3 regions of the Pseudoalteromonas sp. AS71 genome follow, and region 2 is predicted to be linked to each of the others. Evidence: predicted binding sites of a transcription regulator. Region 2 holds the regulator's gene; each other region holds the start of a gene.
What was found. Region 2 encodes sigma-54, which starts transcription at its own class of promoters, with help from an activator protein. Its sites were predicted from a motif close to GTTGGCACGNNNNTNGNNT; they were not measured.
Positions count from the first base shown of each region.

Region 1: WNY98_RS01145 (EF-hand domain-containing protein) is a predicted target of sigma-54. The motif match lies at 1,587-1,605, and genes of this name have one in related genera.
Region 3: WNY98_RS12825 (flagellar basal body rod protein FlgF) is a predicted target of sigma-54. The motif match lies at 1,680-1,698, and genes of this name have one in related genera.

Region 1 is NZ_JBBMQZ010000001.1:222,588-225,869, reverse strand. It holds gene WNY98_RS01150 (HAMP domain-containing sensor histidine kinase) at 1-1,310, opposite strand, end outside; gene WNY98_RS01145 (EF-hand domain-containing protein) at 1,641-1,874, shown strand; gene WNY98_RS01140 (hypothetical protein) at 1,899-2,126, shown strand; gene WNY98_RS01135 (calcium dependent protein) at 2,306-2,542, shown strand; gene WNY98_RS01130 (calcium-binding protein) at 2,552-2,788, shown strand; gene WNY98_RS01125 (energy transducer TonB) at 2,846-3,282, opposite strand, start outside.
Region 2 is NZ_JBBMQZ010000001.1:49,428-52,709, forward strand. It holds gene rapZ (RNase adapter RapZ) at 1-413, opposite strand, end outside; gene ptsN (PTS IIA-like nitrogen regulatory protein PtsN) at 432-884, opposite strand; gene hpf (ribosome hibernation promoting factor) at 889-1,176, opposite strand; gene WNY98_RS00290 (RNA polymerase factor sigma-54) at 1,203-2,702, opposite strand; gene lptB (LPS export ABC transporter ATP-binding protein) at 2,772-3,282, opposite strand, start outside.
Region 3 is NZ_JBBMQZ010000015.1:115,422-118,703, forward strand. It holds gene flgH (flagellar basal body L-ring protein FlgH) at 1-73, opposite strand, end outside; gene flgG (flagellar basal-body rod protein FlgG) at 90-878, opposite strand; gene WNY98_RS12825 (flagellar basal body rod protein FlgF) at 900-1,643, opposite strand; gene flgE (flagellar hook protein FlgE) at 1,801-3,171, opposite strand; gene WNY98_RS12835 (flagellar hook assembly protein FlgD) at 3,230-3,282, opposite strand, start outside.

The DNA of each region.
Region 1 (3,282 bases), 170 kb from region 2:
ACATTTTTACTGTGTTTACCTTGATAAAATGCGCTGAAAATTTGAGTTTTTTCTTGCTCTTTAATACCGCACCCTCTATCGAGCACAGCGATACAAAGTTGATTTTGCTCAAGCGCTAAATTAATAGTAACGCTTTGCTTATCTTCTGAAAATTTTAAGCCATTTGAGATAAGCTGAATTAAAATCATCTCAATAAGCTCACTAGGTAAAGCAAGCGGTTTATTTGGTAAGTCATTTCTCCATTGCAGAGCCTGCTCACGCGCACTTAAGCGATGCTCAAAATGGCTATTTATTTTATTAATAAGGAGGCTAAATTCAACTTCGCTTAGACTGTCTTTACTGGTACGAATCGCATTATAACTCAATAAACTGTCAATCATTGTGCGAAGGCGCACCATAGATTGGCTAATAAGCTCAAGTACCGCTTTTTGCTCACCTGTAATTGGGCCTACTATTTCATCAGTTAGTAAGTCAGTACCTTCGACCATTGAAGCTAACGGCGTTTTTAGCTCATGGGTGACATGGCGTAAAAAAGTATCTTTTTGCTGCTCAAGCATATGTAGTTGCTCTTGCACCCACTGAAGCTTCTCTCCTAGCTCAACTAGCTCAGCGGAACCTTTAACTGATATTTTTTGCTGCCAATGTCCCTGTCCTAACTTATCAATAACCGTGGTTAACCCTTTTAGTCGCCCACTTATGCGCCATAAAAAACCACCACCTACAATTAAAGTAAGTGGAATAAGTGCCACCAGCCAGTTTATAAATGAGGCTTGCAAGCTTGTCAGCTCATTTTGGTTATTGGTAATTTGCGCTTCGTTTTTATCACGTAACCATAAAGTAAGTTCAGCGACTAAATCGCTCACTGGCACAAACAACTCAGCTTGTTGTTGTTTTTGCTCAACCAATTCAACATGCGCGGTTTGTAAGGTGGTATATAAGCGTTGCCATTGGTGGGTATAATCTTTATTCATGTTTACAAATTTAAGCTCATCAATGCTTTGCAGGGATGATTGCCATTTATCAACAATGAGTTTGTCGAGCGATTCACTTTTTAATACCCAGTTTTGCCTAGTGGCCCGCTCAAGACTGTTGAGTTCTTGTTTTAGAGTATTAAACGATTTAGTAACTTGGTAATTATTACTCACAATACTTTGAGTAATAGCTAATTGCTTGTTAAGCGCATTTAAAAATACAATTACCACTATAGAAAGCGGAAGCAACGAAAGCAGCATACTCATTGCAAATTGCCCGATTAAATTAGGCCGCCAGTTAAGCATTGCTTGGTATTTTTTAGCTATGGTTGCTGGCATTTCGTTTAGTCCTTTTAAATTAAGCGTTCTATTATTAAGTGCTTACCTTATACACTAGCTGAACCAGCAATTATATTTAATACGATTAACAGCCAGTGCTACAAAAACAATGTGTCGCCAAATAGAGACAGCGTAAGCCATTGATTTTAAAAACATCTCTTTAATCTCGCTACATAGTGTTGCAAAAGACATACAAAAATTATAATAAACCCTGTAAAAAATTCTCACTCCCCTCAAGTTAAAACGCTAAGCATTTGAAAATTAATAATAATTATTATTGGCATCATTTTTGTAATGCTGTTACTAACTTTAATCAATAAGGAAATAATTATGAACAAACGCATTTTAGTAGTTTCATCATTACTGGCTTTAGGCTTTTTAGGCGCTAACGCACACGCAATGGACGTTCACGCGACTTTTAACGAGCTTGATAAAGACAGCAACGGCACATTAAGTGAAGCCGAAGCAGGTGAAGATGCTGTTTTACACGAGAATTTTTCACAAATTGATACCAATCAAGACGGTCAATTGTCGCTAGATGAATTCAAAAAATTTATCCAATAAACTCATTTAATAAGGAACGTGATTATGAAACAACTTATAGCCGCTTTTTCATTAATGTTTTTAGCAATTAGTGCCACTGTCCTTGCATCGCCAACAAACGTGCGCTTTACCCATTTAGATAAAGATATGGATGGGCAAATATCTGTTGCAGAAGCGAAGAAAGACAAAGAAGTAATGAGACAATTTACCGATTTAGACGAAGACGGTGATGAAAAAATCTCAAAAAAAGAATTTGAAAGCTTTAAACCTTAATCAGTAATTACTGATTAAGGTTTACTTAAGCTTGTTACAGGTAAACTGAGCTTAAAAGCATTTGCCATAATCCCTGAGGGAGTGTGTAAAAGGATTTAATGTTGGGAGTTAAATTACGGCAAGTGCTTTTTACTTTGTTTTAGTCACGAACTTTTAATACATCTTTTGGAAGGAACACCATGAAGATACTTCCCCTTGTTATAAGCATTTTAATGCTATTAAGTTTTGATGCCGCGGCACTTGATGTAAAGCAACGCTTTGATCACCTAGATAGCGACAAAAGCGGCTATTTAACACACGACGAACTTGATCCCCAACCACAACTTTTAAACACCTTTGTAAAATGGGACAAAAACCAAGATAACCAAATTTCGCTAGTCGAATTTAAAAGTTATCTAACTAACAACCTTTACTAAGTGATTTGTATGAAAAGTATAAGTTATATAACGCTGCTGGCGTTTAGTATTTTTAGCACATTTAGTTTTGCCGCAAGTAACGATATTGCAAAGCAATTTAAAAAGCTAGATAGGAACAAAGATGGTTTCTTATCACGTTCAGAAACCGCTATAGATCCGGCTTTGTGGTCACGGTTCTCAAGCTACGATAGTGATAAAGATGGCAAGTTAGCACTAAATGAATATGGCTTATATGCAAGTAAGTAGTTTTATAGCTAGGTAAACAAGCACCTAGCTTATTATATTTATATCTATTAATTACGTTCAGGCTTTATTTTTAGAACAATGCGCCAAATACTCTGCATCAGTAGGTTTTGGGCTCACCATAAAATCCATTTTGAGATAAGTTAGAATAGGTTGCTTACTCGTATTTTCAGTTGTCGCTTTCCAGCGCCATAAACCCACAGCAGCAGCTGCATTATTATCAAACACACCCTCAGGGTAGGATGCAATAACCTTATACCCTTGGGCTTCACCTTGTGAATTAATTAACATAGCCAGCTCAACACAACCTGAAATACTTTTCTTTGCAGCTTCTATCGGATATCGCGGCTCTACTCTTTTAGCAACATCCCAGTATTCACCTGCCTTACTTCGCAGTTCAGGACTCGATAAATCAATAAAACTCGGCATTTCATCGTTTACTTGTTGATCAGACGTTGAGCCACAGGCTGTTAGCATCATGCTCAACGGGAGTAATA
Region 2 (3,282 bases):
TCAGTTGTGTCTATCATAAAGTCGGCGCGGGTGATTAATACATCAAGTAATTCTTTTTCTTTTTTGATGGCTAAATCAAGAGGCAGCGAGTCAATTGATAGTGGGTGTAACCTGCGTGTTTCTGAAAAGCGTTTTATCAACGTTTGATCGTCGCTATCTAAATAAAATAACGTAGGATTTGCAAAGCCTGGTAAGTATTCAAGAATATCGTTAAATTCATCTTGCTCTTTAGGGATGTTTCGCACATCAATGCTAACAGCAATTTTATCGTAGCTATCAGACACACTGCGAACTAATGAAGGAAGCAAGTTAACTGGAATATTATCTACGCAATAATAGCCTAAATCTTCTACAACGCGTAAAGCAACCGACTTTCCAGAACCAGAACGGCCGCTTATGATAATTAACTCCATTTAACACCCTTTATAAAACTATGATTGATCGACAATAACTTGGTAAAGCTCAGTATCAGATTTTGCACTGCGTAACTGTTTACAAAAATCTTTGTTGTTTAGTTTATCAGCAATGGTTGCTAGAGTCTTTAAGTGCTGCTGGTTATCGCCATCTGGTACGATGAGTGCGACAAAAATATCAACAGGGCGATTATCGATTGCATCAAAGTTTATTGGAGTTTCGCTAACGAGCACTAAAGCCAAAGGCTCTTCTGCACCGCTCATTCTTCCATGAGGAATAGCAATGCCACGCCCTATACCTGTACTACCTAATTTCTCTCTGCTCATTAAAGCATTAAGAATATCTTGTTGCGGTAAATACGGAAGTTTGTCGTGAGCAAGTTCGCTAATGAACTCTAAAATTCTTTTTTTGCTATTAAAAAGGACCGCAGCTTTGCTGCAGTCCTGGCATATAAGTGAACTTAATTTCATCATATTAGTGTCGAGCAAGCTTCTCTTTGTGTTTGATTACTTGGCGATCGAGCTTGTCGATCAACGAGTCAATAGCGGCATACATATCTTGATGTTCTGTAGAGGCAAATAGCTCAGCACCGCTTACGTGTATTGTGGCTTCTGCTTTTTGATTTAATTTTTCTACATCGAGAATGACATGAACATTATTAATATGATCAGAGTGTCTTTCAAGCTTCGCAAATTTAGTATTAATATAGTCTCTTAGTGAATCGGTTAATTCTACGTGACGACCAGTTAAGTTTAGTTGCATAAGCATTACCCTCTTAGTTTAGCGTCTTAAATCAGACTTTTACGCTGATTTGACGGTGGAATAGCAAGAGATTCGCGGTATTTTGCGATTGTACGTCTCGCTACTTTAATTCCTTGCTCAGCCAATATATCCGCTATTTTGCTATCACTCAATGGTTTTGCTGAGTTTTCTGCTGCGATTAATTTTCGGATAAGCGCACGTATTGCTGTAGATGAACATTCACCACCGTTTTCAGTACTTACATGGCTTGAGAAAAAATATTTAAGCTCAAATATACCACGGGGTGTATGCATGTACTTTTGAGTAGTCACACGCGAAATTGTCGATTCGTGCATTTCTACCATTTCAGCAACATCATTTAAAACCATTGGTTTCATGGCTTCAGGGCCATGTTCAAAAAAGCCTTGTTGTTGCTTAACAATACAATTAGTAACTTTTAATAGCGTGTCGTTTCTACTTTCTAAGCTTTTAATAAACCATTTAGCTTCTTGTAAATGTGAGCGAATAAACTGGCTGTCGCCACTTGATTTTACAGTGCGAGACATTGCTGCGTATTGGCTATTAACACGAATTTTAGGCATGCTATCTGGGTTTAATTCGACAACCCAGCGGCCTTTAATTTTTTTAACTGACACATCAGGAATAACATACTCAGATTCTTCCCTTACAATAGTATCTGCAGGTTTTGGGTTGAGAGTATGTATTAGTGTCATTACTTCTTTAAGCTCTTCTTCTTTGAGCTTAGTTTTTTTCATTAATGTACGATAGTCGCGAGCTGCTAATAGATCAATATGCTCGGTTAAAATCATTTTCGTTTCATTAATATAAGGTGTTTCTTTATCAAATTGATTAAGCTGAATACACAAACACTCTTGTAAACTACGTGCAGCAATACCAACAGGATCAAACAGTTGGATGCGTTTTAATACCGCTTCAATTTCATCAAGTTCGACTTCGTTATCATCTTCGTTTTCTTGATTAAAGCTTTCTAAAATCTCTTCGCAGCTTAGTGTTAAAATACCTGAATCATCGACAGCTTCTACAATAGCAATAGCAATAGCTTCGTCTGTAGGGCTAAATGGCGTTAGTTGTAATTGCCACATTAAATACTCATGGAGCGTTTCAGTAGAGGCGCCTTGGTATATTGATTCGTCTTCAGGCATTGGACCTGATGAGGCTGCAGGAGCGGCACTCATGTACTCATCCCAACTGACATCCATAGCCATGTCGTCACTTAGCGTGTCTTTTGCAAGTGCTTCACCAGTATCTTGTTCGTATTCGCTCGGAGCATCATCAGCAGATGCGCTAACAGTTATGTCATCGGTATCAGCTTTTTGCTCGTTTTTACCAGCAGCGTCTTCGGAATAGTCTGCCTCTTCAACCTCTAATAGTGGATTACTGTCGAGAGCTTCTTGTATTTCTTGCTGGAGATCCAATGTACTGAGTTGCAACAAACGAATAGCTTGTTGCAACTGTGGAGTCATTGTAAGTTGCTGGCCCATGCGCAGCTGTAGTGATTGCCTCATGTATCTCTAACAATCCTTTTATGTTGTTATAATTAATACTAGCAGATGCTTAAAGACATGGCGTAAATGTTACAGCCTAAATTGCTCGCCTAAGTAAACATCGCGTACTGTTTTATCATTTAATACGTGTTCTGGAGTACCTGATGCAATCAGCTCCCCATGAGAAACAATGTAGGCTTTTTCACAAACATCAAGGGTCTCTCTTACGTTATGGTCGGTAATTAATACACCAATCCCACGATTTTTAAGATGTTCTATTATTTTCTTTATATCTAATACCGAAATAGGGTCAACACCGGCAAACGGTTCATCCAGTAATATAAATTTAGGATCTGCTGCCAGCGCTCGTGCTATTTCTACACGACGACGTTCTCCCCCCGATAATGCCATACCTTGGCTATCACGAATGTGTTGTATGCTAAATTCATCTAATAAGTTATTGAGCGTGTCTTCTCTGGCTTGTTTATTTAGTTCTTTGCGCGTTTCTAAAATGGCCATTAAGTTTTGATAAACAGTCAGCTTTCTAAAAATCGATGACTCTTGTGGTAAGTAGCCTATGCCTAATCTAGCACGACTATGC
Region 3 (3,282 bases), on a different contig from region 2:
CCTCACTATTTTGCGTAGACATACAGCCACTTAAAAATAATGTGCCCGCTGCAAATAAAATAATATTACGCATAATTCCCCCTATTCTATTAAAGCTGTTGATTGATATAACTCATCATTTCGTCAACGGCCGAAATTACTTTTGAGTTCATTTCGTAAATACGCTGAGTTTCGATTAGGTTTACCAGCTCTTCAGTCACATTTACGTTAGATGTTTCGAGTGAGCCTTGAATAATACTACCTAACCCTTCAACACCAGGATTACCTTGTACAGGCGCACCACTTACAGCCGTTTCGGTATAAAGGTTTTGACCAATTGGCTCAAGACCCGATGGATTAATAAAGTCACTAATAGTCAGCTGACCAATTACAACGTTATCGGCTTGGCCTGCAACACGTACAGATACTTCGCCGTCTTGGGAAACCGTAATTGATTGCGCGTCATCTGGTACATTCATTTCTGGCTGAATAACGTAACCTGCGCCCGATGTTACAATTCGTCCATCGCCATCAGTAGTAAACTGACCATTGCGCGAGTAAGCAATATTGCCATCAGGTTGCAGTACTTCAAAAAAACCTTCGCCAGAAATCATCCAATCTAGTGAGTTTTCGGTGGTCAACATGTTGCCTTGCGTAAACTCTTTTTGGTTAGCTACAACTTTAGCACCCGCACCTAACATTAAGCCCGACGGCATTTCGGTATCTTGCGATGAACGACCACCTGGTTGATTAATATTTTGATAAAGTAAATCTTCAAATATAGCGCGGCTTTTTTTGTAACCTACGGTACTCGCATTCGCTAAATTATTTGAGATAACCGATATATCGGTTTGTTGAGCGTCTAGCCCAGTTTTACTGATCCACAATGCTGGATTCATAATCGTGTCCTCATTTTAAAGTTAAACTATGCGTAATAACTGATCTTGACGCTCGTCAATTTCTTCAGCTGTTTTCATTAATTTCACTTGTAATTCAAATTGGCGCTGGTGGCTTATCATGTCGACCATTTCGTGAACAGGGTTCACATTTGACATTTCAAGCGAACCACTTAAAACTTTTACATTGGCAGAGGTATCTACTGTTACATTTGCTTTTGGTCTAAATAAACCATCGTTACCTTTTTCGAGCTGGGAGCTATTTGCTTCTACCACTCTAAGCGTGTCTATTTCTTCTAAAAAGTTAGCGGGAGCGCCTTGCGGTCGAACTTGAATAGCGCCATCTTGGCTAAACCCTATTTTTTCGACTGGGACGGGTAAAATAACAGGTCCCCCTTCGCCAATAACTTGACGACCGTGGCTGGTTACGAGCATGCCTTGAGCAGTAATGTTTAACGTACCCACTTTTGTGTAAGCTTCATTACCGGAGGCATCTTGCACAGCAAGCCATGCGTTATCGCTCATCGCGATATCTAAGTCTCGCCCGGTTTGAACAATGCCACCCGATACCATGTTTGAACCCGGACGCTCTTGCATTGAAAATACACGTGTAGGCAAACCTTCGCCAAACGCTTGCATAGAACGCGCCTGGGCAAAGTCAGCTTTAAATCCTGTTGTATTTGCATTCGCCAAATTATTGGCTTTTAAAGCAAGCCCTTGTAGGCTTTGCTTAGCGCCAGAGGCCGCAATGTAGACCATTTTGTCCATAGTATCGACTCACATAAAAAATCTCTGAACTTACAAATGCAAAATAGGTGCCAGATTAAATTTGACGCAACATTGAGAGGTATTTAGAAGGGCTTACAAAGAGGACTTATAAAAAAGGCTGCAAAAATGCAGCCTAATATATTTAATGGGGTTTAGCTTATCGAATCTGCAAAATACTTTGCTGAATAGTTGAGTTAACTTCAAGCGCACGTGAGTTTGCTTGGTAATTACGCTGTGCAGTAATTAAGTCTACAAGCTCGTTTGTAAGATTAGTATTTGATTGCTCAAGCGCTGATGAGTTAATTCCACCAAACGTACCCGAACCGGCTTCACCCGCTACAGGTTCACCTGAATCAATACTTTGCTTCCAGCTTGTATCACCCACTTGTGATAACCCTTGTGAGTTCGGAAAACGCACCATAGCCACTTGCCCTAGGAATGTTGAGTCACCGTTACTGTAAGAAGCGACAATTTTACCGTCTGTTCCTATATCAATTCCGGCTAAACGACCTACTGTTGAGCCATCTTGATCGAGTGCTTTTACTTCAAAACCACTTGAATACTGAGTTGGGATACGTCCAGCCGTGTTATTTTCATCGCGCCAGTTAAGCTCAATACCAGTACCTGGGAAAGTTGCACCATTGTCTAGTAATGTTGATAAACCAGCACCAGAACCCGCTGGCAGTAGTATTTCATCAAAAGTAGTTGTATTTGTATTTGCCACACCACCTGTTGTTGATGGCAAACCACTTGAGTTAAAACCTAGGGTAGTCAGTGGTGTATAAGGTGTCGTTGTTTGTTCTCCACCAGTTGTGCCATCAACTACTTTGCCATCGAGTGTTGCGTATACTTCCCAACTGTTATCTGTACCACCTGCTGCGGCATCATCTTCTTTAGCAAAAAAGTATTGTAAAATATGAGGTTCACCTAGTGAATCATATACTGTTGTTGACGTAGATGAGTTATAAGTACCACTAGACGTAGGGTCAAAATCTAGACCTGATGGATCCGCCGTTGCATCTAAATTAAACGACAAAAATACGTTTTCTGTTGCGCGAGGAGAACCAGACGAGTCAGGGATTTGAATTGGATCAGTTGTGCTCAAACTTACCGACGTTGTATCACCTGTAGATGAGTCAACAGGGAATGCTTGTAAAAAGTTACCTTTTGCGTCAACCATAAAGTTATCTTGGTTAAGCTTAAATGCACCTGCACGTGTATATGTTAAATCTTGCGAAGATAAATCGTCGGTCATCGCAAAATAACCTTCACCAGTGATTGCTAAATCAAGTGAGTTATTTGTAAATTGCAGTGAGCCTTGGTGAAACTGCTGCGCAACCATGGTTGTTTGCACACCGTCACCATTTTTAGTCTTACCAGAGCTAAATACTGATGAAGCGTAAACATCGGCAAACTCAGCGCGTGACTCTTTAAAACCTGTGGTATTAACGTTTGCAATATTATTTGCCGTTACGTCTAAATCTTTTTGCGCGGCAGCAAGGCCGGTTAATGCAATATTGAAGCTCATAATTCACCTCTAACCTGTTAGTCTGTGGCCTGCTAGCAGGCGAAAATACTAAAATTTATTACGCGATTTCTGCTACATCTGTCAGCCTAACCGCACCTTCTTTAGTGTTAA